Regions from separate parts of the Halopseudomonas sabulinigri genome, predicted to be linked through region 2. Evidence: predicted binding sites of a transcription regulator. Region 2 holds the regulator's gene; the other holds the start of a gene.
What was found. The regulator sigma-54, encoded in region 2, starts transcription at its own class of promoters, with help from an activator protein. The targets are predictions, from matches to a motif close to ANTGGCATNNANNTTGCTNT.
Positions count from the first base shown of each region.

Region 1: a site for sigma-54 is predicted at 9,692-9,711, ahead of nirB (nitrite reductase large subunit NirB). Genes of this name have one in related genera too.

Region 1 is NZ_LT629763.1:319,612-334,902, forward strand. Features, by position in the region: gene BLU26_RS01340 (TRAP transporter permease) at 1-2,365, opposite strand, end outside; gene BLU26_RS01345 (TAXI family TRAP transporter solute-binding subunit) at 2,603-3,574, opposite strand; gene rnt (ribonuclease T) at 3,861-4,541, opposite strand; gene pyrC (dihydroorotase) at 4,572-5,606, opposite strand; gene BLU26_RS01360 (flagellar protein MotY) at 5,832-6,680, shown strand; gene BLU26_RS01365 (argininosuccinate synthase) at 6,862-8,079, shown strand; gene gloA (lactoylglutathione lyase) at 8,194-8,577, shown strand; gene BLU26_RS01375 (hypothetical protein) at 8,616-9,494, shown strand; gene nirB (nitrite reductase large subunit NirB) at 9,937-12,495, shown strand; gene nirD (nitrite reductase small subunit NirD) at 12,495-12,884, shown strand; gene BLU26_RS01390 (formate/nitrite transporter family protein) at 12,978-13,787, shown strand; gene BLU26_RS01395 (bifunctional protein-serine/threonine kinase/phosphatase) at 13,849-15,291, shown strand, end outside.
Region 2 is NZ_LT629763.1:3,554,496-3,569,786, reverse strand. Features, by position in the region: gene hisD (histidinol dehydrogenase) at 1-1,002, opposite strand, end outside; gene hisG (ATP phosphoribosyltransferase) at 1,042-1,683, opposite strand; gene murA (UDP-N-acetylglucosamine 1-carboxyvinyltransferase) at 1,680-2,960, opposite strand; gene BLU26_RS16225 (BolA family protein) at 2,983-3,222, opposite strand; gene BLU26_RS16220 (STAS domain-containing protein) at 3,284-3,607, opposite strand; gene BLU26_RS16215 (MlaC/ttg2D family ABC transporter substrate-binding protein) at 3,604-4,248, opposite strand; gene mlaD (outer membrane lipid asymmetry maintenance protein MlaD) at 4,275-4,739, opposite strand; gene mlaE (lipid asymmetry maintenance ABC transporter permease subunit MlaE) at 4,759-5,529, opposite strand; gene BLU26_RS16200 (ATP-binding cassette domain-containing protein) at 5,535-6,353, opposite strand; gene BLU26_RS16195 (KpsF/GutQ family sugar-phosphate isomerase) at 6,567-7,538, shown strand; gene BLU26_RS16190 (KdsC family phosphatase) at 7,535-8,068, shown strand; gene lptC (LPS export ABC transporter periplasmic protein LptC) at 8,065-8,643, shown strand; gene lptA (lipopolysaccharide transport periplasmic protein LptA) at 8,630-9,208, shown strand; gene lptB (LPS export ABC transporter ATP-binding protein) at 9,205-9,930, shown strand; gene BLU26_RS16170 (RNA polymerase factor sigma-54) at 10,024-11,532, shown strand; gene hpf (ribosome hibernation promoting factor) at 11,611-11,919, shown strand; gene ptsN (PTS IIA-like nitrogen regulatory protein PtsN) at 11,941-12,396, shown strand; gene rapZ (RNase adapter RapZ) at 12,402-13,256, shown strand; gene BLU26_RS16150 (HPr family phosphocarrier protein) at 13,258-13,533, shown strand; gene pmbA (metalloprotease PmbA) at 13,725-15,080, opposite strand; gene yjgA (ribosome biogenesis factor YjgA) at 15,217-15,291, shown strand, end outside.

The DNA of each region.
Region 1 (15,291 bases), 800 kb from region 2:
CCAGGTTGTCCATGCGCTCCTGCGCGGTATCGCCCTCGGGCACCGGTACCAGTACGAAGAAGGTGCGAGGCTGACCGATATCGTCTTCACCATTGACCTGTACACGCAGGTTGCTGCCCTTGTCGACGTTGCCCAATGCCTGCTCCAGCTGCGCGGGCGGAATGCTGCGGTAGGGGTCGTGCAGCATGTCCATCCAGAAGCCGGGACGGAACAGGGTGAACGCCACCAGCAGCAACAGCAGGCTTTCATACCAGCGGCTCTTGACCAGCATCCAGCCCTGGGTGCCGGCGGCAAAGATCAGCATGGCGATGGTGGCGACGATGAAGATCAAAATGCCCTGTGCCCAGCTCACATCGATCAACAACAAATCGGTGTTGAAGATGAACAGGAACGGCAGCGCGGCGGTGCGCAGGCTGTAGTAGAAGGCCTGAAAGCCGGTGCGTATCGGGTCGCCGCCCGACACCGCAGCTGCGGCAAAAGAGGCCAGGCCAACCGGTGGCGTGACGTCGGCCATGATGCCGAAATAGAAGACGAACAGGTGCACGGCAATCAGCGGCACCAGCAGGCCGCTTTCCTGACCCAGGGTAACGATCACGGGCGCCAACAGCGCGGACACCACGATGTAATTGGCTGTGGTTGGCAGACCCATGCCGAGAATCAGGCTGAGCACGGCGGTCAATGCCAGCATCAGCAGCAAGTTGCCCATGGACAAGATTTCGACCAGATCGGCCAGTACCAGACCCACGCCAGTCTGGGATACCGCGCCCACGATAATGCCGGCGGTAGCCGTGGCAATGCCAATACCTATCATGTTTCGTGCGCCGGCCACCAGGCCCTGCCAAAGATCGTCAGCGCCCTGCAGCAGATCGGCCTGCAGGCTCGACTGCTTGCGGAACAGTGCCATCAGCGGGCGCTGGGTAAGAATGATCACGATCATGAACACGGTCGCCCAGAAGGCTGACAGACCGGGGGAGAGGCGTTCTACCATCAGACACCAGATCAGAACGATGACCGGCAGAATGTAATGCAGGCCCGACATCACTGTGGGTTTGGTCTGCGGCAGGTGCACGACTGGCGAATCCGGATCATCCAGTTCCAGCTCAGGGTAGCGTGAACCGATTTTCAGCAGACCTACGTACACCGCCGCGAGGCCGCCGGCGATCACCCAACTGGCAGCATCGCCGAGTGCTGGTTTGAGCCAGCCAAGGCCGTAGTAGACGCCGAACGACAAGGCCATCAGCAGCAAGAGGCCGGTCAGAAAACCGATGACCTTGCGCAGCAACGGTTTCGGTGGGTTGCTGCTTTGCAGCCCCTGCATACCGGCCTTAACCGCCTCAAGGTGCACGATGTAGATCAGCGCGATGTAGGAAATCAGCGCCGGCAGAAAGGCATGCTTGATTACCTCCACATAGGAGATGCCCACGTATTCGACCATCAGAAAAGCTGCGGCGCCCATTACTGGCGGCATGATCTGACCATTGACCGAGGACGCCACCTCAACAGCGCCAGCCTTTTCGGAAGAGAAACCGACGCGTTTCATCATCGGAATGGTGAAGGTACCGGTGGTCACGGTATTGGCAATGGATGAGCCGGAAATCAGCCCGGTCATGCCCGAGGCCACGACTGCCGCCTTGGCCGGGCCGCCACGATAGTGCCCAAGCAGTGAGAAGGCCACCTTGATGAAGTAGTTACCGGCGCCGGCCTTGTCGAGCAATGAGCCGAACAGCACAAACAGGAAAACGAAACTGGTGGAGACGCCCAGTGCAATACCGAACACGCCCTGCGTGGTCAGCCACTGGTGATTGGCCAGTGACTCGAGGCTGACGCCGCGGTGGGCCAAAATGCCGGGCATGTAGGGGCCGGCTACCGAATACACGATGAAAATCAGCGCCACTATCATCAACGGCGGCCCAAGCGCGCGTCGCGTGGCTTCCAGTAGCGTCAGCAGGCCGATGACCGCGATGACCACATCCTGGGTAATGGGCTTACCTGGTCGGGTGGCCAGTTCGGCATAAAAGAAATACAGGTAGGACGCGCAGAAGGCGGCCACCAACGCCAGCACCCAATCGATCACCGGGATGTAGTCACGCGGGGAACGCTTGAACGCCGGGTAAGCCATAAAGCCAAGAAACACCGCGAAGGTGAGATGAATCGAGCGTGATTCCGTGCTGTTGAATACGCCAAAGCCAAGCATGAAAGGCAGCGGCGACGCGATCCAGAGTTGGAACAGCGACCAGAGTGCGGCTATCGAGAGCAGGAGCTTGCGAGCCAGTCCGGTGGGTTTTCGCGCGCCGGTGTCGCTGGTGGCGACCAGGTCTTCCAGATCGGTTGGGGTATTGCCTGTTGCGTCGCTTGGTTGGCTCATGGCTGCGCGCTACTCCTGTTCTTTTATCTTTTGGCGTCACTAGTGACGAAGGTGGCAGACCCGGTTGGGGTTACTGCCCGGCACACCGGAAAGCTCTTGTGGAGCACCGGTTACTGCAATAATTCGCCGGCAAAGGGGCCAACGAAACGAAAAGTGTGCGCCTGGGCGCGTTTGGCATCGAAAATGCCGAGACTGAAACAAGCGAGCCGCCCCGTGGGGCGGCTCGCAAGGGGTGGCTTACATCCAGCCACGCTCTTTGTAGTAACGTACTGCGCCGTCATGCAGCGGTGCAGACAGGCCTTCCTTGATCATCTGCTCTTCCTTCAGGGTGGCGAAGGCGGGGTGCAGGCGCTTGAAGCGATCAAAGTTCTCGAACACCGCCTTGACGGTCTGGTATACGGTTTCATCGCTGACCTGATCAGAGGCAACCAGGGTCGCACGTACGCCGAAGGTGTTTACGTCTTCGTCGTTGCCGCGATACAGGCCACCGGGGATAACGGCCTTGGCGTAGTAGGAACGGTCACCCACCAGCTTGTCGATCTCTGGCCCGTCAACCGATACCAATACTGAGTCGACGGTAGTGGTGGCTTCCTGAATGGAGCCATTCGGGTGGCCTGCCACGTAAACCATGGCATCGACGTTGTTGTCACCCAAAGCAGCCGCTTGTTCGGCAGCGCCCAGTTCGGATGCCAGGGAGAAGTCCTTCACGGTCCAGCCAAGGGCCTCCAGCACCACGTCCATGGTGTCGCGCTGGCCGGAGCCTGGGTTACCGATGTTGACGCGCTTGCCTTTCAGATCCTTGACGCCGGTGATGTCAGCGTCGCGACGGGCAACGATAGTCAGCGGCTCGCCGTGCAGGGCGAAGAGTGCACGCATACCTTCGAAGGGGCCATCGGCCTGGAAGTTCTGCACGCCCTCATAGGCTTTGTACTGCACATCGGACTGCACTACGCCCATGTCCATCTCGCCGCCACGAATGGCGTTCACGTTGGCTACCGAACCGCCGCTGGAAGGCGCGTTGCAGCGAATGCCATGCTCCTCACTGTTACGGTTGAGCAGACGACACACGGATTGGCCGACGACGTAGTACACACCGGTCTGGCCACCGGTACCTATGGTGACAAACTCTTCCGCGACAGCAGGGGTGGCAGCGAGCGAGGCATAGCCAATGGTGGCCGAGAACAGCATGGCTAGGGATTTGCGCTTCATGTGAAATGACTCCTTTTTCTTTTCTGATTATTCATGACTGCAGATTGATGGACCGCAAGCCAAGGGGTTGATTCAATGCTGTTGTGCAGCACAGGAAGCAATTAATAGCGCTAAGGTAATAGCGTTCACTTTGTTGAATGAACAGTGTAGTGGATGATTTCAGTTTCACCCGAACATACCCGGCGATGGCAGCAGGGGCAAGCGGCGATGCGGGTTGTTGCGGCGCGGTGTGCAATGCTGCGCACGCCGCGTACGAACTGCAGGCGGCGATGCCCAAGACGTGGCCTCAGTCTACCGGCGGCCAGCCGCCCATCTCACGCCAGCGATTGACGATGGTGCAGAACAGTTCGGCGGTTTTTTCCGTGTCGTAGCGGGCGGAATGCGCTTCCCGGCCATCGAAGTCCATACCGGCAGCGTTGCAGGCCTTGGCCAGCACCGTCTGACCGTAGGCGAGGCCGCCCAAGGTCGCGGTATCGAAGCACGAAAAGGGGTGAAAGGGGTTGCGCTTGATCTGAATGCGCTCCACCGCGGCGTTGACAAAGCCGAGGTCGAAGAAAGCGTTGTGGCCAACCAGTACCGCACGCTTGCAGCCGGCTGATTTTACGGCTTTGCGCACATGCTTGAAGATTTCCGTAATCGCGTGCTCCTCGCTGACCGCCTGGCGCAGGGGGTGGTCCAACTTGATGCCGGTAAACTCCAGCGCAGCCGCCTCAATGTTGGCGCCCTCAAAGGGTTCGACGCGAAAGAAGTGGGTCTGATCGGGATAGACCATGCCCTCGTCGTCCATGCTGATGGTGGTCGCGGCAATTTCCAGCAGCGCGTCGGTCGCAGCATTGAAACCGCCGGTCTCGACGTCTATGACAACCGGCAGAAAGCCCCGGAAGCGGTAAGCCATCGGCGATTTTGGTTTGCCGGACGCTGGCGCGTCCATGCCATCGCTGTCACTGTCAAAGTCGAACTCACTCACGCGTAATCCTTAGCATCGCAAAGAGGGATATCAGGCCAGGCGCCACTGCAGGGTTTCGCCTGCGCGCAGCGGAATGACGTTCTGATCACCGAAGGGTAGCTGTTCTGGCGCCTGCCAGCTATCGCGCAGCAGGGTTATCTGCTCGCTGTTGCGGGGCAAGCCGTAGAAGTCCGGCCCGTGGAAACTGGCAAAGCCTTCCAGCTTGTCGAGTGCGCCCAGGCTGTCGAAGGCTTCTGCGTAGAGTTCAATGGCCGCGTAGGCGGTGTAGCAGCCGGCACATCCACAGGCCGCTTCCTTGGCGTGGCGCGCATGGGGCGCCGAATCGGTACCGAGAAAGAACTTGCTGGAGCCGGAAGCGACTATGTCACACAGGGCCTGCTGATGCTTCTCGCGCTTGAGGATCGGCAGACAGAACAGGTGCGGACGAATGCCGCCGACCAGCATATGATTGCGGTTGAACAACAGGTGATGTGCCGTGATAGTGGCGCCGACGTTGGCCGGAGCCTGCTTGACGAACTCAACTGCGTCGGCGGTGGTGATGTGCTCAAATACGATTTTGAGAGTAGGGAAGCGTTCTACCACCTTGACCAACTGCTGATCGATAAAGGCCTTTTCGCGGTCGAAAATATCGACCTCGGCGTGGGTTACTTCACCGTGTACCAGCAGCGGCATGCCGACCTCGGCCATGGCTTCCAGCGCGGGGTAGATATTCTCCAGCGCGGTCACGCCGGACTGCGAGTTGGTGGTTGCACCTGCGGGGTAAAGTTTGGCGGCAATCGCCTGACCGCTGAGCTTGGCTTCGCGGACAATCTCGGGGCTGGTCTGATCGGTGAGATAGAGCACCATCAACGGCTCAAACTGTGAGCCGGCAGGGCGGGCGGCGAGGATGCGCGCCTTGTAACCTGCCGCTTCCTGTGCGTCGCGCACTGGCGGAACCAGATTCGGCATGATGATGGCGCGACCAAAGGTGCGCGCAGCATCGGCAACGGTGTGGCCCAAAACCTCCCCATCGCGAAGGTGAATATGCCAGTCGTCTGGCCGGGTGAGCGTGAGGCGATCAGTCATGCAGGGAGCTTCCAGAGCGGGATAATGCCGCAATGCTACCGTAAACGCCGGGTGTTTCACACAGCCTCAGGGTGCGCAATCTACTGTCGTCGGGCGGTCGGCTGCCGGAATTTGCGGATTTATCCGTCCTGCATGGTAAAGAATTGCCGCGCGCCGCCGATGAGACTGGCAAGAGAGATTAGCGACGCCGACCGCGACCCGGCGTCAGATGAGGTGAACAGCGTGATGACGCGATCCTGTCCGGCCCTGTTGCTGGTGCTGGCGCTACCAACCCAGGCACTGACCTTCCAGACCCGTATGGAAGACGTGCAGTGGCAGGTGGCGGGCGATGAATTTGCCTGCCGTTTGACCCAGTCGGTAGCAGGTTATGGCGAGGCCAGCTTTGTACGCCATGCGGGCGAGCCGGCAGCCTTCGAGCTGAAGGCCTGGGATAATCCCATGAGTCCGGGCTCGGCGCAGGTTTATAACGAAGCGCCGCCCTGGCGCCCGGGCACCGCAGCCGTGCCGCTGGGGCAAGTGGCGGTAACCGGCGGTGCGGGCGTCATGCAGGTGCCTTATCAGCAGGCAGGGCGCATGCTTGCGGGTTTGGCCTCCGGGTTGCAACCGACCATTCAGCGCAGCGGATACGCGGGAAGCGCACCGGTACGGGTGGTGGTTTCCAGTGTTGGTTATCAACAGGCCTGGCTGGATTTTCAGAAGTGCATCAGCGGGCTGTTGCCAGTCAGTTACGCGCAAATCTCCGAGAGCCTGATCAGCTTTGCATCCGGTGGCGACAAGCTCAACCCGCAGGCCAAAGCCATGCTGGATGCGGCGGTGATGTATATAAAGGCGGATGAAGACATAACCGAGATTCTGCTCGACGGCCATTCCGACAATCAGGGCAATCGCCTGGATAACCGCGAACTGTCGCGTCAACGTGTACTGGCCGTAAAGGATTACCTGGTCGAGCAGGGCGTGAATGAGGATCTGTTTGCCATGCGCTTTCATGGCGACCGCTATCCGGTGGCGAGCAATCGCACCGAGCAGGGGCGCGCCGCCAATCGACGGGTGATGCTGCGTCTGGAGAAGGATTGAGCCGGCTTTCCCGGATATCGCCGGGTTGTTCTGTTCCCGGCCTGCGATCGGCAGATTCCTGCCGCTGAGGCTATAAACTAGCGCCCACTCCTCTGTGATTCCTTGTGCCTAGGCGCTAGAATAGCTGCCTTTCGTCCGCTCCTGCGTGAGTGGCGGTACAGTCTTGTTAAGGGAGCTCCTCATGGCAGAAGTCAATAAAGTCGTCCTCGCCTATTCTGGCGGCCTGGATACCTCGGTCATCCTCAAGTGGTTGCAGGAAACCTACAACTGCGAAGTGGTGACCTTCACCGCTGATCTGGGCCAGGGCGAAGAAGTAGAACCGGCGCGTGCCAAGGCTCAGGCCATGGGCGTGAAGGAAATCTACATTGACGATCTGCGTGAAGAGTTTGTACGTGACTTCGTGTTCCCGATGTTCCGCGCCAATACCGTCTACGAAGGTGAGTACCTGCTGGGCACCTCCATTGCCCGTCCGCTGATTGCCAAACGGCTGATCGAGATCGCCAACGAAACCGGCGCCGATGCCATTTCCCACGGTGCGACCGGCAAGGGTAATGACCAGGTACGTTTCGAGCTGGGCGCCTACGCGCTCAAGCCTGGCGTTAAAGTGATTGCCCCCTGGCGCGAATGGGATCTGCTGTCGCGTGAGAAGCTGATGGACTACGCCGCCAAGCACGAGATCCCGATTGAGCGTCACGGCAAGAAGAAGTCGCCTTACTCGATGGACGCCAACCTGCTGCACATCTCCTATGAAGGTGGCGTGCTGGAAGACACCTGGGCCGAGCACGAAGAAGACATGTGGCGCTGGTCGGTCTCGCCGGAGAACGCCCCGGATCAGGCAACGTACATCGAGCTCAGCTACCAGAACGGCGACATCGTTGCCATCGACGGTAAAGAGATGAGCCCGGCCACCGTGCTGGCTTATCTGAACAAGGTGGGTGGCGACAACGGCATCGGCCGTCTCGACATCGTCGAAAACCGCTTTGTCGGCATGAAGTCGCGCGGCTGCTATGAAACCCCCGGCGGCACAATCATGCTCAAGGGCCACCGCGCCATCGAGTCCATTACTCTGGACCGTGAAGTCGCCCACCTGAAAGACAGCCTGATGCCCAAGTATGCCGAACTGATCTACAACGGCTTCTGGTGGAGCCCGGAGCGCGTCATGCTGCAACAGATGATTGATGCCTCTCAGGCCCAGGTAAACGGTGTTGTGCGCCTGAAACTCTACAAGGGCAACGTGGTCGTGGTCGGCCGCAAGTCGGATGACTCGCTGTTTGATGCCAACATCGCCACCTTTGAAGATGATGCCGGTGCCTACGACCAGGCCGATGCAGCCGGTTTCATCAAGCTGAACGCCCTGCGCATGCGCATTGCTGCCAACAAGGGCCGCAAGCTGCTCTAAGCTGCTGCTGGTACCAGCAAAACGCCCGGCTTGCCGGGCGTTTTGCTGTCAGGCTGGCAGAACTTTCAGGAAGCTTGTAGCTTTACTCTTATCCTTCAAGCAAAGGCTGCGATCATGCGAATTCTTCACACCATGCTGCGGGTCGGTAATCTGGAAAAGTCCATCGCCTTCTATACCGAGGTGCTGGGGATGACTCTGCTGCGCCGCAAGGACTATCCGGAAGGGCGCTTTACCCTGGCCTTTGTCGGCTACGGTAATGAGGCCGAGCATACCGCGCTAGAACTCACCCATAACTGGGACACCAGCGAGTATGATCTGGGTAGCGGCTACGGACATATCGCCATTGAAGTGCTGGATGTGTACAAGGCCTGTGAGCAGATAACGTCGGCGGGCGGCAATGTGGTGCGCGCGCCGGGGCCGATGAAACATGGACATAGCGTGCTGGCCTTCGTTGAAGATCCGGATGGCTACCGCATCGAACTGCTGTGCAAAAAATGACGTAAAACGGCCCGCAGGGCATTCAGGGAAGTACGGGCATGATATGGATGCTGTTCATCGCCATAGTGGTACTTTCGGCTTTCGGGCTTTACCGCCTGCGCCGAGTGCGTCAGCGCGCAAGACATGAACAGCGCTTGCAGGCCATAGTGCAGATAGGCCTGTTGCGCCAGTTGCTGGAGCAGGTGCAGCGTCATCGCGGCCTGTCGTTTGGCGCCATGTCGGGCGAGCACACCCTGGAAGCACGTCGTTGGTCGGTGCATCAACAACTGTTGCAGTTGCTCAAGGTGATTGCCGAGCATGAAGCCACCTTGTACTGGTATGACAGCTGGCACCAGACGCGTGATCTCTGGCAGCAGATAGAGGCCGGGTTCGAGCATGAAAGTGCCGAGCACCTGCTGACGCTGCACAACAGCATGACCGCCAGCCTGCTGGACACCATAGAAGCGCTGGCCCATCGTTTTGATCTGGTGTGCCTCGGGCGGCTCGCGCCTCAGGCCGAAGGGCTGTGGCTGGAACTACTGCAGAACATCGAGCTGATAGGGCAGAGCCGTGCAGTGGGTACTGGCATCGCTGCCAACCGCCAGAATCTGCCGGTATGGCGCGAATTGCTGCAATCGTTGAGCGATCAGATCAACGACCAAGCCTACGCGGTGCTTGCGCGCCTGATCTCCGATCCTGATTTGCGGGTGCTGGTCAGCCAGCCGGTGCGTGATGCAGAGGACGCGCTGGACGTGCTGCTGGAGAATATCCGCGCGTTGCTGGAACGCCAGCGTGAGCCGCGCGTGCATTCGGTAGAGTTCTTCCAGTTGGCGACCCGCGCGATCAGTGCGCAGTTGCTGCTGGTAGACCTTCTGCTGGAACGTCTGGCGTTGGCCAACGGCGCAGCCAGGTCGACATCGTCCCCGACTGAAGGCTAACGGGGCTGCACCAAAACAGTGTTTTTTAGTGGTTTCGCACTCTTCTGGTTCATTTGTGCGTGCGATATCCGGTGGCTGTTGCGCGTGATAAAGAGTGTCAGTCAATTCTATTTTTGTTCTTGTAATGCATTGTAATATTTGATTTTTGTCGCCTTGTTCTGGCGTTCTGCTGCACACCTTTCCCTGCTTTTTTTCTTGCTGGCACGGCTATTGCTTTTGTCTGTTCAGCGGCTATTTGTTTTCAGCCAATACTTCCCGTGGTCATCGTCGACCAGAGGCTCAGGCCGGGAAGCGGGTGCACCGAGCAACGACGCTCAGGCTAGCGCCCATCACAATTTATGAGTACCAGGCAACGGCGCCTGGAGTCCCTTGGGGACTCCAGGCGTTTTTTTTTGTTTTTTTGCCGGCCCGTGCCGGCTACGGCTTCGACTGAGGAAAGGCGATGAACTCGAATGTGACCCCGATCAAGAACGAAACACTGGTCATCATCGGTAACGGGATGGTCGGCCATCATTGCGTCGAGCAACTGACCGAGCAAGGCGCGCTTGCCCATTATCAAGTGCACGTGTTTGGTGAGGAGCGTCAGCGGGCATACGATCGAGTGCACCTGTCGGAATACTTCGGCGGCCGCGATGCCGAGTCCCTGGCCATGTGCGAAGCCGATTTCTACGATCAACACGGGGTGCACCTGCACCTTGGTGTTGCGGTGCTGGAAATCGACCGCGAGCGCAAGGAGGTGGTCACCAGTGAGGGCCGTCAGCCCTACGACCGCCTGGTACTGGCGACCGGCTCCTACCCGTTTGTGCCGCCGATTGCCGGGGCCGAAGGTAACTCGCGACTGGTGTATCGCACGCTCGACGATCTGGATGACATTCGTGCCGCGGCCAAGGGCGGGCGCCGGGGTGTGGTGGTTGGTGGTGGGCTTTTGGGTCTGGAAGCGGCCAACGCGCTCAAGTCGTTGGGCCTGGAAGCCCATGTTGTCGAGTTCGCACCACGGCTGATGCCAGTGCAGCTGGACCCGGACGGCGGCGCGGCGCTGAAAGCACGTATTGAAGAGCTGGGCGTGCGCGTGCACCTGAACCGCGCCACCAGCGAGATCGTCGCCGGCGATGACTATGCCTACCGCATGAACTTCAGCGACGGCGAGTCGCTGGAAACCGATCTGATTGTATTTTCTGCCGGTATTCGCCCACAAGACGCCTTGGGGCGTAATGCCGGCCTGGCGATTGCAGACCGTGGCGGGGTGGTGATCGACAGCGATTACCGCACCAGCGATCCAGACATCTTTGCTATCGGCGAGTGCGCCTCATGGAATGGCAGCATCTTTGGTCTGGTTGCCCCGGGCTATACCATGGCGCGTAACCTGGCAGCGCTGCTGGTAGGCAAGCCGCATGAGAGCTTTATCGGCGCCGACATGTCGACCAAGCTGAAGCTCCTGGGTGTGGATGTGGGCTCCATTGGTGATGCCCACGCTGCGACTCCCGGTGCCAAAAGCTACCGCTTTAATGATGAAGTCAACGCCAGCTACCGCCGTTTGGTCGTCTCGCCGGATGGCAGTCAGGTGATTGGCGCCGTGCTGGTGGGCGATAACAGCTACTACGACACCCTGCTGCAATACGCACAGAATGGCATCAAGCTGCCTGCTGATCCAGCCAGCCTGATTCTGCCCGCCGGGGAGGGTGCGCCTGCGCTGGGCGCCGACGCGCTGCCCGACACCGCGACCATCTGCTCTTGCCACAACGTCAGCAAGGGCGCGGTGTGCTGCCAGGTGGATGCCGGTTGTACCGATCTGAGCGATCTGAAAGCTGCGACCAAGGCCGGCACCGGTTGCGGCGGCTGCAGTGCGCTGCTCAAGCAGGTGTTCGAGCACGAGCTGAGCGCGCGCGGCGTCGAGGTCGACAAGAGCCTGTGCGAACACTTCGCGCACACTCGCCAGGAGTTGTACGGCATTGTCCGCGTCGAGGGCATCGAGAGCTTTGAAGAGCTGCTGGCCAAGCACGGCCGTGGCCATACCGGCTGTGACATCTGCAAGCCGGCGGTGGGGTCGATTTTGGCCTCTTGCTGGAACCAGCCAATCACCGATCCAGGGCTGATTCCGCTGCAGGATACCAACGACACCTTCATGGCCAACATGCAGAAGAACGGTACCTACTCGATCGTGCCGCGTATCGCCGGCGGCGAGATCACACCCGAGAAGCTGATTGTGCTCGGCCAGGTCGCCCAAAAGTACGATCTGTACACCAAGATCACCGGCGGTCAGCGTATCGACCTGTTTGGCGCCGAGCTGCACCAGCTGCCCGATATCTGGGGCGAGTTGATTGCTGCGGGCTTTGAGACTGGCCACGCCTACGGCAAGTCGTTGCGCACCGTTAAGTCCTGTGTTGGCAGCACCTGGTGCCGGTACGGCGTGCAGGACAGCGTTGGCATGGCGCTGACACTGGAGAATCGCTACAAGGGCCTGCGCTCGCCACACAAAATCAAGTTCGCCGTCTCCGGCTGTACCCGTGAATGCGCCGAGGCGCAGAGCAAGGACGTGGGCGTGATTGCCACGGAAAAGGGCTGGAATCTCTACGTTGCAGGCAACGGCGGTATGCGCCCACGCCATGCCGAGCTATTTGCGACTGACCTGGATGATGAAACCCTGATTCGCTATATCGACCGCTTTCTGATGTTTTATGTGCGCACCGCCGACCGGCTGCAGCGCACCTCGGTCTGGCGCGAAAGCCTGGAAGGCGGCCTGGATTACCTCAAGCAAGTCATCATTGAAGACAACCTGAGCCTGGGCGCCGAGCTGGAGTCGCAGATGCAGCTGGTGGTGGATCGCTACGAGTGCGAGTGGGCCAATGCCATCGGTGATCCGGAAAAGCTCAAGCGCTTCCGCACCTTCGTTAACGCCAGCGGTGGCGACCCCGATATTCAATTCGTTACCGAGCGTGACCAACGTCGCCCGATACAGGCGCATGAACTGAACCTGATTCCCGTAGCTGAGGAGGTAGTCTGATGAGCCTGTCCAATACCCAAAATGCGACGTCCGGCACGGCGGCAAATCTGGCCTGGCGCGCGCTGTGCTCCCGGCAGGATCTGGTAGCCAACTCGGGCGTGGTTGCCCTGTTGGACGATGCCCAGGTGGCGCTTTTCCACCTGCCCGACAACAGTGACGGCGAGCAGGTGTTTGCGATTGAAAATCGCGACCCGCAATCCGGCGCCAACGTCATCGGACGCGGCATTATCGGCCATCTCAAGGGCGACCTGGTGATTGCGTCGCCCTTGTACAAACAGCATTTCCGCCTGGCCGATGGCAGCTGTGTCGAGTACCCCGAGCAGCGCTTGCGAGTCTGGCCGGTGCGCCTGAACGGCGATCAGGTTGAAGTCGCGCTGCAGGCTGAATAACTGGATTGAATAATCAGGCAGTACTGGCGGGCCGCCGTCTGCCACGCACAGCGGCGGCCACCTTTAACGAATGCATCGAGAGAGAATCACACCATGTCCTATCTAGTCCCTTCAGAGTTTGTTACCAAGATGGTCGACGCCGGCGAGTCGAAGGTGTTCATGTCGACCCGCGACACCCTGATCCGCGCATTCATGGCGGGCGCCATTCTCGCCCTGGCTGCGGTCTTTGCCATCGCCATCACGGTACAGACCGGCAACCCGTTGGTCGGCGCTATCCTGTTTCCAGTCGGCTTCGTCATGCTCTATCTGATGGGTTTTGACCTGCTCACCGGGGTTTTCATGCTGGTGCCACTCGCGCTGCTCGACAAGCGTCCCGGCGTGACCATGGGCGGTTTGCTGCGCAACTGGGGGCTGGTCTTCGTCGGCAATTTTGCCGGCGCGCTGACCGTTGCCTTCATGATGGCTTTTGTTTACACCTATGGCTTTTCGGCCGAGCCCGGTGCTATTGGCGAGAAGATCTCGCACATTGGTGAGGCGCGGACCCTGGGTTACGCGGAATACGGCGCGGCGGGCTGGGCGACCATTTTCCTGCGCGGCATGCTGTGCAACTGGATGGTCTCGATGGGGGTGGTAGGGGCGATGATTTCCACCTCGGTCAGCGGCAAGGTGATCGCCATGTGGATGCCGATCATGCTGTTCTTCTACATGGGCTTCGAGCATTCGGTGGTCAATATGTTCCTGTTCCCTTCCGGAATCATCATGGGCGGCGACTTCTCGGTCATGGATTACATGATCTGGAACGAGATTCCAACAGCGCTGGGTAATCTGGTTGGTGGCCTGGCCTTCACCGGCCTGACGCTGTACACCACCCACGTACGCACGGCACCCAAGCGCGCGCTCTGAGCCGCGCTGTCCCGGTAATCACCCCGGTCCGCAAGGGCCGGGGTTTTTGGGTTGATATGGCATGTCGAAGCAACTGGTAGTGCAGGTTGGGCAGTATTCGGACAAAGGCCGCAAGGCGATCAATCAGGATTTTCATGGCGCCTGGCTGCCCCCCGAGCCGCAGCTCAGTGCCAAGGGCGTAGCGGTGGCATTGGCCGACGGCATCAGTAGCAGCAGTGTCAGCCAGATTGCCAGCGAGTCGGCCGTGTCAGGCTTTCTGGCCGATTATTACTGTACCTCGGAGGCCTGGACGGTAAAAAAATCGGCTCAGCGCGTGCTCATCGCCACCAATTCCTGGCTGCACGCCCAGACCCGCCAAAGCCAATACCGCTACGACCGTGATCGCGGTTACGTCTGCACCTTCAGCGCCCTGATCATCAAGGCGGCAACGGCTTACCTCTTTCACATTGGCGATGCGCGCATCTACCGCGTGGCCGGGCAGCAACTGGAGCAGTTGACCCAGGATCACCGCTTGTGGGTATCCCAGGAGCAAAGTCATCTGGCCCGCGCCCTGGGCGTAAACCAGCAGTTGGAGATCGACTATCAGGCGTTGCCGTTGGAGCAGGGCGACACCTTTGTACTGGCCACCGACGGTATTTACGAGTTTGCCAGCCCCGCGTTTATCAGCCAGACCATTGCAGCGCAGCAATTTGATCTGGATAACGCCGCGCGCCTCATCGCCGCTGAGGCCCTGGCTCAGGGCAGTGACGACAACCTCACGGTGCAGATAGTGCGGATAGCACAATTGCCCAGCCCCGATGCTGCCGGCAACCGGCTAACCAATCAGGCCGGCGCAGCGCTGCCGTTACCGCCGGTCCTGGAGCCGCGCATGCTATTTGACGGTTATCGCATCATGCGCGAGGTGCACAGCAGCAGCCGCAGTCACGTTTACCTTGCCGTGGACGAGCAGACCGGCGAGCGGGTGATTCTGAAAACACCGTCCATTGATCTGGGCAATGATCCGGCCTATCTCGAGCGTTTTCTGATGGAGGAGTGGATTGCGCGGCGGTTGAACAGCCCGCATGTGCTCAGGCCCTGCGCTACAGAGCGTCGCCGAGAGTATCTGTATATCGCGACCGAGTACATCGAAGGGCAGACCCTGCGGCAATGGATGATCGATAACCCCAAACCGACGCTGGAGCAGGTACGCGGCATTGTCGAGCAGATTGCCAAGGGGCTGCAGGCCTTTCATCGTCTGGAGATGCTGCATCAGGATCTGCGCCCCGACAACATCATGATTGACAGCACCGGCACGGTGAAGATCATTGATTTTGGCTCTACCCGCGTGGCGGGGTTGATGGAGATGGGGGCGCCCCAGCTGCAGGAGCAGATGCTGGGCACCGTGCAGTATTCGGCACCGGAGTATTTTCTGGGCGAGGGCGGCACATCGCGCTCGGATCAATTCTCGTTGGCGACCATTACCTATCAGATGCTGAGCGGAAAGCTGCCCTACGGCACCCAGGCG
Region 2 (15,291 bases):
GTGCTCCGGCGCAATACGGTTGGTCAGCTCGCAGGCCTGGGCCAGATCATCTACCTTGATCAGCGCAGCACGATTTTCCAGCGAGACGCGCACGATCGATTCGCGCTCCAGCTCACCCAGCAACCGATTGAGGCTGGCTTCCACGGCGTCCAGGAAGTCGGCGTCGGGCGAGAGCAGGATGGATTGCGCATCTTCATCGTGCTCGGCCTGGGAGAACAGATCCATGGCGATCCAGTCCGGATCGGTCTGACCGTCACACACCACCAGAATTTCGGAGGGGCCGGCGATCATGTCGATACCCACCTGCCCAAATACCGCACGCTTGGCCGTAGCCACATAGATATTGCCGGGGCCAACAATCTTGTCTACCCGCGGTATGGATTCAGTGCCGTACGCCAGCGCGGCGACAGCCTGCGCACCACCCACGGTGAACACTCGGTCAACACCGGCCAGGCAGGCTGCCGCCAGCACCAGCTCGTTGATTTCACCGCGCGGCGTGGGCACCACCATCACCACCTCGGGCACGCCGGCCACCTTGGCCGGGATCGCGTTCATCAGTACCGATGAGGGGTAAGACGCCTTGCCACCCGGCACATAAAGGCCGGCACGATCCAGCGGAGTGATCTGTTGGCCCAGCACGGTGCCGTCGGCCTCGGTATAACGCCACGACTCTTGGCGCTGGTGCTCGTGGTAGCGCTTGACCCGTTCGGCGGCAACCGCCAGCGCTTCGCGCTGCTCGGCGGTAATACGCTCCAGGGCTTGCTCCAGACGCGCGCGATCCAGAATCAGGTCGGCCATGCTGCTGACCTGCAGGCCATCGAAACGGCCGGTGTATTCCACTAGCGCCGCATCGCCACGCTTGCGCACAGCGGCAATAATTTCTTCAACACGGTCATTGACCGCCTTGTCGGAGACCCCTTCCCAGGCCAGCAACGCGTCCAGATGCTGCGCAAAATCGCTCTGATTGGCGTTCAGACGGGCGATTTTCAGCGGCGTGCTCATAAGGGGTACCTTCGACAATGGTATAGGAATAAACGGATACTAACTGGCGTGACGCTCTACGGCAGCGGCCAGCAAATCAATCAGCGCCTTGATGCGTGCGTGCTTCATTTTCATCGATGCCTTGTTGACGATCAGCCGCGAGCTGATGTCGGCGATCATCTCCTGCGGCTCCAGGCCGTTGGCCCGCAGCGTGTTGCCGGTGTCGACAACGTCAATGATCTTGTCAGCCAAACCCACCAGCGGCGCCAATTCCATGGAGCCGTAAAGCTTGATCACATCGACCTGACGGCCCTGCTCGGCATAGTAACGACGTGCTACATTGACGAACTTGGTGGCGACTTTCAGGCGACCACTGGGCTCTGGGGTGTTGACCGGGCCTGCAGTCATCAGCTTGCAGATGGCGATCTTCAGATCCAGCGGCTCATACAGGCCCTGGCTGCCGTACTCCATGAGTACGTCCTTGCCGGCAACACCAAGGTCAGCTGCACCATGCTCGACATAGGTCGGCACATCAGTGGCCCGCACGATCAGCAGACGCACGTCCGGATCGGAGGTGGAGAAAATCAACTTGCGGCTTTTCTCCAGATCTTCCAGCGGCTCGATACCGGCCTCTTTCAACAGCGGCAGGGTATCGTCGAGGATGCGCCCCTTGGACAGCGCAATGGTCAAACTCTGGCTCATGACAACTCTCGTGATGCCGGCACCCGGCGAATGATACCGCCAAGGGCCTGCAGTTTTTCTTCAATGCATTCGTAGCCGCGATCAATGTGGTAGATGCGGTCCACCATGGTATCGCCTTCGGCCACCAGGCCGGCAATCACCAGGCTGGCGGAGGCGCGCAGGTCGGTGGCCATGACCGGCGCACCCTTGAGCTGCTCCACCCCGGTCACCACGGCAGTATTGCCTTCGACCAGAATGTGCGCGCCCATGCGGTTCATTTCCTGCACGTGCATAAAGCGGTTTTCAAACACGGTTTCGATTACCGTACCGGTGCCTTCAGCCACGGTATTCATGGCGACAAACTGTGCCTGCATGTCGGTCGGGAAGGCCGGGTACGGCGCCGTGCGCAGGTTGATAGCACGCGGGCGGTTACCCTTCATATCCAGCTCGATCCAGTTCTTGCCGGTATCGATATAGGCGCCCGCCTCTTCCAGCTTGAGCAGCACAGACTCGAGAATGGACGCATCGGTATCCTTCACTTTGATGCGGCCACGGGTCGCTGCAGCCGCGACCAGGTAGGTCCCGGTTTCAATACGATCAGGCATGACCGAGTAACGCGCACCGTGCAGACGCTCAACACCATGCACCGTGATGGTAGCAGTCCCGTGCCCGGAAATTTGCGCGCCCATGGCGATCAGACATTCAGCCAGATCCACCACCTCAGGCTCGCGCGCGGCGTTTTCGAGAACAGTTTTACCCTTGGCCAGCGTCGCCGCCATGAGGATATTCTCGGTACCGGTTACCGAGACGGTATCGAAGAAGAAATGCGCACCACGCAAGCCGCCAGGCGGCGCCTCTGCCTTGATGTAGCCACCGTCGACAGTAATGGTCGCGCCCATCGCTTCAAGGCCGCGAATGTGCAGATCCACCGGACGCGAGCCAATTGCACAGCCGCCCGGCAGGGCTACTTCGGCCTTGCCGAAATGCGCCACCATCGGGCCCAGTACCAGGATAGAGGCGCGCATGGTTTTCACCAGCTCGTAGGGTGCAACCAGCGTCGTAATGCTGGTGGGGTTCACCTCGACATTGAGCTTTTCATCCACTACCGGCTGCACGCCCATGCGGCCAAACAGCTCAATCATGGTCGTGATGTCGTGCAGGTGCGGCAGGTTGCAGATGGTGACCGCCTCATCCGCCAGCAGCGTGGCAGCCAGGATCGGCAGGGCGGAGTTCTTGGCTCCGGAAATACGAATTTCCCCATCCAGGCGGTTGCCGCCGGTGATGATCAGCTTGTCCATACGGAATCTCTTTCTCCAGACCTCAGGCGCGACTCGCCCAGGCCTCTTGGGTATAAAACTTCATGGTTACCGCATGGATACGACCATCGGCAATATAGTCATTCAACAAGGCGTAAATCTGTTGCTGGCGCTTGACTGGCGACTGCGCCGCCAGTGCATCGCTGATCACGTTGAGCTGAAAGTTGCAGCCCTCGCCTTCTACCGCCACCTGGGTATCGGCCAGGTTGGACTCAATCAGCTGTTTTACTTCAGTGGATTGCATGGTCTGTGTCTCCATCGGCTGGCCTGCCTCGCGGCAAACCACAACATAGGCGAAACGGGGTTCAGGCAGCGGATACCTGATGCAGCCAGGTATCCAGGCCACACACCTCGGCAATGCTCTGCAGACCAGCCGGCACACCGCGCAAGCGCAGGTTACGACCGGCTTCAGCCGCTTGCTCGGCAACGCGCAACAATAGCGACAAGCCGACACTGTTTACCCGCTGCAACCCCGAAAGGTCGAGCATGATATCACCTCTGCTGGCGGCAATCCGCTCTGCCAACTGTTCCCGCACTGCCAGCACACTGACGAAGTCGAGCTCGCCCTGCAATTGCAGCAGACCGTTCTCGCCTGTCTGCACACTGGCGCGTGCCGGCTCGGCGCTCACTGATTGGCTTCCTGCTTGACGGTCTCGCGCGATTTGGCCACTACGCTACCCCAGTTATCAATCACCGCATCGAGGTCGTTGCGGTTGGCTTTCATCGCCTGGGCAAACTGGTCGCGGAACAACAGACCAATATTGATACCCTCGACGATCACATTGCGCACCTTCCACTGACCATTTATCTCGCTCATGGTGTAGGTGGCAGTGTAGACCTGACCGTCATTGGCCTTGACCTGCATGTCGACGCTGGCGCGATCCGGGCGCGGCTCGCGGCTGTTGGGCGGCAGCACGGTGATCTCACCGCTCTGGAATTCCAGCAGAGCGTTACCATAGAACTGCACCATGCTGCGCTTGAAGGTATCAATGAAGCGCTGCACCTGCTCATCTGACGCGCTACGGCTATAGCGAACGGTCATTACGCTGCTGGCAATGCCTTCAAAGTCGACAACTGGGTCGAGCACTTCATTAAGCCCTTGCAAAAAGGCCTCTGGATCGTTGCGGTAGGTTTCACGGTTGGCGTCGAGCACCTGCATGACCTTGCGCGAGGTATCGTCTACCACCTGCTGAGGTGTGGCCTCGGCGGCCTGCACCATGGCTGGCACACTGATGATCAGGGCCAGCAAAAACTGGGTTACTGCACGCATGGTGACTCTCCTATTGGCTGCGCAGATCAATCTTCTTTGCTCACGGTATTGAGCAGAAAGCGCCCTATCAGTTCCTCTAGCACCAGAGCTGACTGGGTGTCATAAATTTCCGATCCTTCCGCCAGCACCTCGTCATCGCCACCCACAGAGATACCGACGTATTTCTCGCCGAGCAGCCCGGCGGTCAGAATCGATGCCGTGCTATCGGCCGGCAGCGTATTGATCTTGCTGTTGATCGACATATCGACACGGGCGCTATAACGCGTCTTGTCGAACTCGATAGCAGTGACCTGACCGATGGTCACTCCAGACATGGTGACCTTGGCCTTGGGCGTGAGCCCCGCCACGTTGTCGAAATAGGCATGCACACTATAGGTGTCGCCGGCGCTGCTGGGCGTGAGCCCACTTACCCGAACCGCCAGCACGGCCAAGGCCAGCAGCCCCGCCAAGATAAAGACACCGACGATCAATTCCAGATTACGGGTACGCATTGGTTGTTTCCTTGGCTAATCAGAACATCAAAGCAGTGAGAATAAAGTCCAGCCCGAGCACCGCCAGAGAGGCATAGACAACAGTGCGCGTGGTGGAGCGGCTGATGCCTTCCGACGTCGGCTCGCAGTCATAACCCTGAAATACCGCAATCCAGGTAACTACGAAGGCAAAAGCCACCGCCTTGACCATGCCGTTGAGCACGTCATCGACGAACTCAACGGAATTTTGCATATTCGCCCAGTAGGAGCCGGAGTAGACGCCGAGCCAGTCCACCGCGACCAGCGAGCCGCCCCAGATACCGACCACGCAGAAGATCATGGCCAGCAGCGGCATGGAGATAAAGCCAGCCCACAGCCGCGGTGCAATCACGTACTTCAGCGGATCAACACCAATCATCTCCATGCTGGACAATTGCTCGGTAGCCTTCATCAGACCGATCTCGGCAGTCAGCGCAGAGCCGGCACGGCCAGCAAATAACAGGGCCGTCACCACCGGCCCCAGCTCCCGCAGCAGCGTCAGCGCGACCATCTGGCCTACCGCTTGCTCGGAGCCGTAACCGACCAGGATGTTGTAACCCTGCAGCGCCAGCACCATACCGATGAACAGCCCGGACACGATGATGATGGCCAGGGACAGCACACCCACCGAATACAATTGCTGCAGCAGCAGCGTAAAACCGTTACCAAAACGCGCACGGCCGAGCAGCGCATTAAATAGAAACAGACCGGAGCGACCCAGTGCCGACAGGGTATCCAGACCGGCGCGGCCAAGCAGGCCAACCCGTGACATCACACTCACCGCTTGTGCTCCTGCTGTAATAGGTCGGACAGGTATTCAGGCGCCTGAAAGTGGAACGGCACGGGACCGTCCGGCTCACCCTGCATGAACTGGCGAATGCGCGGATTATCCGAATTCATCAGCTCGTCCGGCGTACCCTGCCCCAGCACCTGACCGTCACCTACTACATATAAATAGTCAGCAATGCTCGCGGTCTCCGCCAGGTCGTGCGAAACAACGATACTGGTCAGCCCCAGCGCATCGTTGAGCAGGCGGATCAAACGCACCAGCACGCCCATGGAAATCGGGTCCTGGCCGACGAAGGGCTCGTCGTACATCATCAGCTCAGGGTCCAACGCGATCGCCCGCGCCAAGGCCACCCGCCGCTTCATGCCACCGGACAGCTCATCGGGCATCAATTCGCGCGCACCACGCAAACCAACAGCCTGCAATTTCAGCAGCACCAGGTCGCGAATCATGTCTTCCGGCAGTTCGGTATGCACGCGCAATGGAAAGGCGACGTTCTCAAAGACGTTGAGATCGGTAAACAAGGCACCACTCTGAAACAACATACCCATGTGCTGGCGCGCGGCGAACAACTGCTCACGACCCAATTCTGGAATATTCTGACCATTGACCCAGATCGCGCCGCTGTCCGGCCGCAGCTGCGCGCCAATCAGGCGCAGCAGCGTGGTTTTACCGCAGCCCGACGGCCCCATGATGCCAGTCACCTTGCCGCGTGGAATGCGAATATCCACGCCATCGAAGATCAGCCGCGAGCCCCGTCGAAAGGTAATCTGCTGCAGATCAACAATGTAATCCGAAGAATCGGTCATATCTGGATGTGCTCTTCCCGATCGCGCCCACACCTCGGGCAAGTTAAGCCGCGTAATATATCAGTTACACCAGTGCAGCCCAAGGCGGGAAACACACCGTTACCCATTATTGGGTATGGCGCTGGACACTCTCGCCCGGAAATCGTGCGCACTGGTGAGTTACGCAGCACAACCCGCTATACTTCACCGCTCAGCGATCACAGATGAAGCACCATGCCCAACTTTGATTACATAGCCTCCGCGCGCCGCACCATCGGCCTGGAGCGCGACGCCGTAGACTCTTTGCTACAGCGTCTGGACAAGCATTTTGAGACTGCCTGCGACACGCTTCTCGCCTGCACCGGCCGTATCGTCGTTACCGGCATGGGCAAATCCGGCCACATTGGCCGCAAACTGGCCGCTACCCTGGCCAGCACTGGCACTCCGGCGTTTTTCGTCCACCCGGGTGAAGCCAGCCATGGCGATATGGGCATGATTACGCCGAGCGATGTGGTTATCGCGCTATCCAACTCGGGCAACACGGCCGAGGTCGTCACCCTGCTGCCGCTGATCAAGCGCATGGGCGTGCCACTGATCACCATCACCGGCAACCCCGCCTCAACCATGGCGCTGGCCGCCGTCGCCAACCTCGACACAGCAGTAGAACAAGAGGCCTGCCCACTGAATCTGGCGCCTACCTCCAGTACCACAACTGCCCTGGTGATGGGCGATGCGCTGGCCATCGCACTGCTCGAAGCACGCGGCTTCAGCGCTGAAGATTTCGCCTTCTCGCACCCCGGCGGCAGCCTCGGCCGCCGCCTGCTGTTACTGGTAGACGACATCATGCACAGCGGCGACACCATGCCCCTGGTCGACCAGCAAACCTCGCTGCGCGACGCGCTGCTGGAAATGACCCGCAAGGGGCTGGGGCTGACCGGCGTGATCGATGAACAACAGCAACTGGTGGGTATTTTTACCGACGGCGATCTGCGCCGCACGCTGGATCAAAGCATCGACTTTAATGCGATGAGGATTGCCGATGTGATGACGGCCCACTGCAAGACCGCACGCAGTGGTATGCTCGCCGCCGAAGTGCTGAAGATCATGGAAGATGCGAAAATCAACGGCCTCTTTGTCGTCGACGCCGAAGGCCTGCCCGTCGGCGCGCTGAACATGCACGATTTGCTGCGCGCAGGAGTAGTATGAACCAGACCCCGAAACAACTGACCGAGCGCGCTCGCGCCATCCGCTTGGCTATCTTTGACGTCGATGGCGTACTCACCGATGGCCGTCTGTTCTTCATGCCCGATGGCACCGAATTCAAGTCGTTCAACACCCTCGACGGGCATGGCATCAAGATGCTCATCGCCTCCGGCGTTGAAACCGCGATCATCAGCGGCCGCAAGTCGCCGCTGGTCGAGCGCCGCGCCGCGGCACTGGGCATCCAGCACCTTATCCAAGGCCGCGAAGATAAGCTCACTGCACTCGGCGAGCTGCGCGAACGGGTGCCGGTCGAACTGGATGAAATCGCCTTTCTCGGCGATGACCTGCCCGATTTACCCGTAATTCGCCGGGTTGGCCTGGGCATCGCCGTGGCCAGCGCCGATGGCTTTGTGCGCAAGCATGCACACGGCGTGACGCTGGCTAACGGCGGCGCGGGGGCGGCGCGCGAGTTCTGTGAGCTGATCATGCAAGCGCAAGGCACACTCGAAGCCGCGCAGGCTGCCTACCTGTGAAACTGAGCGTACCGCGCTACCTGCTAACCGGCCTGCTGGTACTGCTGGGTGTCGTGTTGGCGCTGAGCATGGGCTACTGGAACATCCGCCCGGCCAGCTTCGCGCCGACCAGCAGCCAGGCAGCAGCGCGGCCTGACTTCTATATCGACAATGCCCGTATCCAGGCGTTGAACGAACAGGGCAAAACCACATACGAGCTGACCACCACCCACGCCATCCACCAGGTCGAGGATGGCAGTACGCACCTGGAGCAGCCCAAGTTATTGTTTTATCGAGGCGAAGAGCCTGCACCCTGGCTGCTTGAAGCCGACGAAGGTCTGGTAACTGAAAAGGGGGATCGCGTTGACCTGAGCAGCAATGTACTGCTGCAACAGGAGATCGCCAATCAACCGACCCGCCGCCTGACCTCTTCTGCCCTGACGCTGTTTCCGGCGCGCGATTATGCCGAAACAGATCAAGAGGTTAAAATCGAAGCTGCGCGTAGCGTAACCACCGCCACGGGCATGCAGTTATTTCTCAATGACGGCCGCCTGCAGCTGCTGTCCACCGTACGAGGCCAACATGAGGTGCGCTAAATCCCTCTTTGTCATGTCGCTGCTGCTCTATCCAGCCGCGTCCGCATTCGCCCTGCCAAGCGACAGCGCCCAGCCCATTCGCATTCAAGCCAATGCTGCCACGCTGGACGACAAGCGCAACACTGCGGTTTACACCGGCAACGTCATCATCACCCAGGGCAGCATGCGCCTGACCGGTAGCCGCGTTACCCTGACCACTGATGCCAATGGCGAGCTGAACAAGCTGGTGACCCAGGGCGGCCCGGCTACCTATCAGCAGACGCCGGAGGCCAACAAGGCGCCGGTCAAGGCGCGCGCCCAGACCATCGAATACCACGCCGCCGATGAGCGCGTCGTGTTGATCGACAAGGCCTTCCTCGAACAGTCCGGCAATACCTTTCAGGGTGACTACGTCAGCTACGACATTCCCGCCCAGGTGGTTGATGCTGGGCGCAACAGCAGCAGTGGCGCCAGCGGCGCCGAGAGCAACGGCAATGGCCGCATCGAGATCACTATCCAGCCCCGCAGTCGCGGCGCCGAAAGCGCCGCACCCGCCGAAGACGCCAGCGAGCCCGCCGCACCATGAGCACATTACAGGCCCGTAATCTGGCCAAGGCCTACAAGGCTCGCCAGGTCGTGAAAGATGTCTCTGTCGCGATCGACAGCGGCGAAGTGGTCGGCCTGCTGGGCCCCAACGGGGCCGGCAAGACCACCTGTTTCTACATGATTGTCGGGCTGGTCAAATCTGACCAGGGCGCGGTGCAGATCGATGATCGCGACATCACCGCACTGCCGATGCACGGCCGCGCGCGCGAAGGTATCGGCTACCTGCCACAGGAAGCTTCGATCTTCCGCAAACTCACGGTTGCCGACAACATCATGGCCATTCTGGAAACCCGCAAGGACCTCAACGCCGAGGGCCGCAAGGGCAAGCTGGAATCACTGCTACGCGAGTTTCACATCCAGCACCTGCGTGACAATCTGGGCATGAGCCTGTCCGGTGGCGAGCGGCGCCGCGCTGAGATTGCCCGCGCATTGGCAACCGACCCGAGCTTCATTCTGCTCGACGAGCCCTTTGCCGGCGTTGACCCCATTTCGGTCAGCGACATCAAACAGATCATCCAGCACCTGAAAGACAAGGGCATTGGCGTGCTTATCACCGACCACAACGTGCGAGAAACGCTGGATATCTGCGACAAGGCCTATATCGTCAACGAAGGCCACATAATCGCCGAAGGTGACGCCGATACGGTATTGGCCGATCAGACGGTCAAGGACGTCTACCTGGGCCACGCCTTCCGGCTATAAAACGGCAAAGGTTTCAGGCATGCTACAAAACAACATGAGCCCGAGCGGCCTCGCTAACAGTTTGATCAAGCGCACAAGGTAATTCGCCACACAATGAAACCCTCGCTCGTCCTCAAGATGGGGCAGCAGCTGACGATGACTCCGCAGCTGCAGCAAGCCATCCGACTGCTACAGCTATCCAGCCTCGACCTCCAGCAGGAGGTGCAGGAAGCACTGGAGGCCAATCCCATGCTGGAGATGGCCGACGACGGCGACGACGATTACAGCGCCGGCAGCAATGATGCCAACGACAGCGACAACACCGGGGACGATACCTCGGTCAGCGTGCCCGAACCCGTCTCGCTGGATGCCATCGACCAGCACAGCCAGCCCGAACAGGACGGTAACTGGAACGAACAGATTCCCAACGAGCTGCCGGTCGATACCCAATGGGAGGACGTCTACCAGACCTCAGCCAGCTCCCTGCCCAGCCAGGATGAAGAGGATTGGGACTACACCTCGCGCACCGGCACCGGTGAGACGCTGCAGAGCCATCTGGAGTGGCAGCTCAACCTTATCCCGATGTCGGAAACCGACTATGAAATTGCCATCGCGCTGATTGATGGCATCAACGCCGACGGCTACCTGGAAGAATCCCTGGACGACATTCTCGCTTCACTGCCTCCCGAAATGGAGGTCGAGATGGACGAGATCGAGATGGTGCTACACCGTATTCAGCAGTTCGAACCGGTTGGCATTGGCGCACGTGACCTGCGCGAGTGCCTGCTGCTGCAGATTCGCCAGTTGCCGGCAGATACCCCCATGCTCGAGCAGGCCACGCGGGTTATCCGTGACCACCTGGAACTGCTTGGCAGCCGCGACTTCAGCCAACTGATGCGCCGCAGCAAATTGAAGGAAGACCAGCTGCGCGACGCCGTGGCGCTGATTCAAACACTGAACCCCAGGCCCGGCGGTGAAATTGCCTCCGGCGAGCCGGAGTACGTGATCCCCGACGTTATTGTGCGCAAGGACAACAACCGCTGGCTGGTTGAGCTGAACCAGGAGTCCGTACCCAAGGTGCGCGTCAACGGCCAGTATGCTTCCATGGTCCGCCGCGCCGACTCCAGTGAAGACAACACCTACCTGCGCAATCACTTGCAGGAAGCGCGCTGGTTCATCAAGAGCCTGCAAAGCCGCAACGAAACCCTGATGAAAGTCGCCACCCAGATTGTCGAGCATCAGCGCGGCTTTCTGGAACAGGGTGAAGAAGCCATGAAGCCGCTGGTATTGCACGACATCGCTGAAGCCGTTGGCATGCACGAGTCGACCATCTCGCGGGTAACCACGCAGAAGTTCATGCACACGCCGCGCGGCATCTTCGAACTCAAGTACTTTTTCTCCAGCCATGTCGGCACCAGCGAAGGCGGCGAATTCTCCTCTACCGCCATTCGCGCGCTGATTAAAAAACTGGTTGCTGCAGAAAACCCAAAGAAACCATTGAGCGACAGCAAGATCGCTGGTTTACTGGAAGAACAAGGCATTGAAGTGGCCCGCCGGACCATCGCAAAATACCGCGAATCGCTCAATATCGCGCCCTCGAGCGAACGCAAGAGACTGGTTTAAGCTGTCAAGGAACATACAGTGGCACCACCGGGTGACGCCCAGTCACCCAGCAACATCAAGCCAATCAGGAGAAGCCGTATGCAACTGAACATTAGCGGTCATCAACTCGATATCACTGACGCACTGCGCGATTACGTCACTGAAAAAATGGCCCGCCTGGAGCGGCATTTTGACAAGATCACCAACGTCCAGGTAACCCTTGAAGTCGAAAAACTCCGTCAGAAAGCTGAAGCAACCCTGCATGTCGCCGGTGGCGAAGTTGTCGCCCTTGCCGAGCATACCGACATGTACGCCGCCATCGACCAGCTCACCGACAAGCTTGACAGGCAACTGATCAAGCACAAGGAAAAACACATCGATCGCCTGCAAGGCGCCAACGACCGTTAACGCGAATCTCACCGCATAACCATGCAAATAGACCATATCTTGACCCCTGACCGCACCTTCTCGGGCGTTCAGGGGGGATCCAAGAAACGTGTGCTGGAGCTGATCGGCAAACTGGTTGCCCAGCACACCAACCTTGACCCAGATGCCATTTACGAAAGCCTGATTGCCCGCGAAAAACTGGGCTCCACCGGCTTCGGCAATGGCATCGCCATTCCTCACTGCCGCCTGGGCGACTGCCATCAGGCTATCGGCGCTCTGCTGCAGCTTGATGGAAAAATCGATTTCGATGCGCTGGACGGCCAACCCGTAGACTTGATCTTCGTCCTCCTGGTCCCCCAGGAGGCGACCGACCAGCACCTGCAGATTCTGAAAATGCTTGCTGGCAAACTGGATCAGGCCGAGCTGCGCGATGCACTGCGCGCCGCGCCCGACGCCCAGAGCCTGTACGATGTCATGACCGCCGGAGATGGGGGCTGAAGCCAATGCGTCTGGTTGTCGTCAGCGGCCGTTCCGGGTCAGGTAAAAGCACCGCTTTGCACCTGCTGGAAGACAATGGCTTCTACTGCATCGACAACTTGCCGGCAGGTCTGCTGCCGGAACTGGCCAAACAGGCCAGCCAAGCCGAGCTAAGCCTGCCTGCAGTGGCCATCAGCATTGATGCCCGCAACCTCGCCAGCGATTTGCAACGATTCCCTGAGCTGCTCAAACAGGTTCGCGATGCCGGCGTGAACTGTGACGTACTCTTTCTCGCCGCCACTGACGACGTACTGATAAAACGCTTCTCGGAAACCCGCCGCAAGCACCCCCTTACCGACAGCGAGCGCTCCCTGGCAGAAGCCATTGCCCATGAGCTGCGCATCCTTGAGCCAATCATTGACCTGGCAACGCTGAAGATCGACACCAGCCACCTCAACCTTTACCAGTTGCGCGACCAGATTAAGCAACGCTTGCTGGGCAGTCAGGGCAGCACACCCTCAGTGCTGATCCAGTCATTCGGCTTCAAGCGTGGAGTGCCGGCCGATGCCGATTTGATCTTCGACGTGCGCTGCCTGCCCAACCCCTACTGGCGCCCAGACCTGCGTGCGTTTTCCGGCCGCGACGCGCCGGTGCGCGAGTATCTGGATCAGCAGCCCGATGTTGAAGAAATGTACCAGGACATTCGCCAGTTTCTAAAAAAGTGGCTGCCGCGCTACGCGGCTGGAGAACGCAGCTACATGACCATTGCGATAGGCTGCACCGGCGGCCACCATCGCTCGGTCTACCTCGCTGAGCGCCTGGTGAAAGAGCTAGGTACTAGCACGCCCAACCTGTTGATTCGCCACCGCGACCTGCCCTGACATGCCAACCACCCGCGTAGAAATCATCAACAAGCTCGGCCTGCACGCACGCGCCGCAGCGAAATTCGTTGGCGTTGCCAATCGCTACGGCTGCCAGGTGCGAGTGGGACAGGACGAAGAGAGCCTGCAGGTCGACGGCAAGAGCATCATGCAGGTGATGATGCTCGCGGCGAGCAAAGGCAGCGAGATCTGCATCAGCTGCGAAGGCGAGCAGGCCGAACAGGCGCTGGATGAGCTGCTTGCGCTGATCAATGACTATTTCGGGGAAGGGGAGTAAGGGCAAGCTGCAAGCTCTATCAGGGTGCTGCAGTGGTATCGTCCACCAAGTGATATTCAGGAAATGGTGCTCTCAAGGCGGCTCCGACAGCAGGCCGACCCACACACCAGGCCAGGCCTGAATAGATATATACCCACCAACACCCTGATTCCAACCACTTGTGAGTTGCTTGTAGCTTGCAGCTGGCGCCGCTAGGCGCCCCCTACCGTCATGCCATCGACCAACCAGCTACCGGTCAGATAACTACCGCGACGCTCCAGATCATTACCCACGCAGCGCAGGTTGGCGTACATGTCACGCAGGTTGCCGGCGATGGTCACCTCGTTGACCGCGTGTTGAATCTCACCGTTTTCAACCCAAAAACCGCCAGCGCCGCGTGAATAGTCACCGGTGACACCATTAACACCCTGCCCCATCAGCTCGGTGACCAGCAGACCGGTGCCCATTTCCTTGAGCAGCGATTGCAGGTCACCGGCGTTGCTGGTGACCTGCAGGTTGTGCACGCCCCCGGCATTGGCCGTACTGGGCATGCCCAGCTTACGCCCGGAATAGGTCGAAAGTATCCAGCTACTCAGCCGCCCCTGATCAATAAAGGCTTGTTCACGGGTCGCCAGACCATCGCCGTCAAAAGCTGCACTGCCCAGCCCACGCAGCTCAAACGGCCGCTCCTGCATGGTCATCCAGTCCGGGAACACTGGCTCGCCGAGGGCATCCAGCAAGAAGGTTGACTGGCGGTATACCGCGCCGCCGGAGATGGCGCCCAGCAAGTGACCGACCAGGCCCACCGCCTGATCCGCCGCAAACAGCACCGGCACCTTGGCCGTTTTCACCGGTTTCGGGTTCAACCGCGACAAAGTACGTTCCGCCGCCTTGCGTCCAATCTCCTGCTCACTTGGCAGCCGCGCAGCAACCCGGTCCACCGCGTACCAGTAATCACGCTGCATGCTCTGTTCAGTACCGACAATCAACACAGCCGCAGCGCTATGCCGTGTGCCCATGGAGCTGCCGATAAAGCCGTGGCTGTTGCCGTACACGCGACAGCCCTGCTGGGTGCTGACCTGAGCACTGTCAGTACTCAGACGCGAGTCCACCTCCAGCGCAGCCGCTTCCAGCAACAGCGCCTTGTCGATGGCCGCCTCGGCACTGATATGCCAAGGATGAAACAAATCAAGATCCGGTATTTGCTGCGCCATCAGCGCAGCGTCAGCCAGGCCCGCGCTTGGGTCTTCGGAAGCATGGCGGGCAATCACCAGCGCGGTTTCCACCGCCTTGCGAATCGCTTCGTCTGAGGTGTCCGAGGTGCTCACCGAGCCTTTGCGTTGGCCCAGATACAGCGTGATGGCAAAGCCCTGGTCACGGTTGAACTCAACCGTTTCTACCTCACCTTTACGCACCCCGACCGACAGCCCGGTACTTTGACTCACGCCCACTTCGCTGGCAGTGGCGCCCTGACGACGGGCCTCATCAACGATAAAGGCCACGCGCTGTTCCAGGCTGGCACGCAGCGCTTGTGGGTCCTCGGATTGCGTCGCAATTGGTGCGGTCATAGTTCCTCCATGGCAATGCATTCCATTGTAGCGGCCTTGCGCCGCCGCCGACCACAGTGGATTACCCCGGGCAAGCCAGAACGGGTATCATAGGCCGGTATCGCCCTCTCCCAGAGCAACTTTCTACAGGCACGCCATGACCGAGTTTCACGAAGACGAATCCCTCGAACCCATTGACGAAAGCAAGAGCAAAAGCCAGATCAAACGGGAA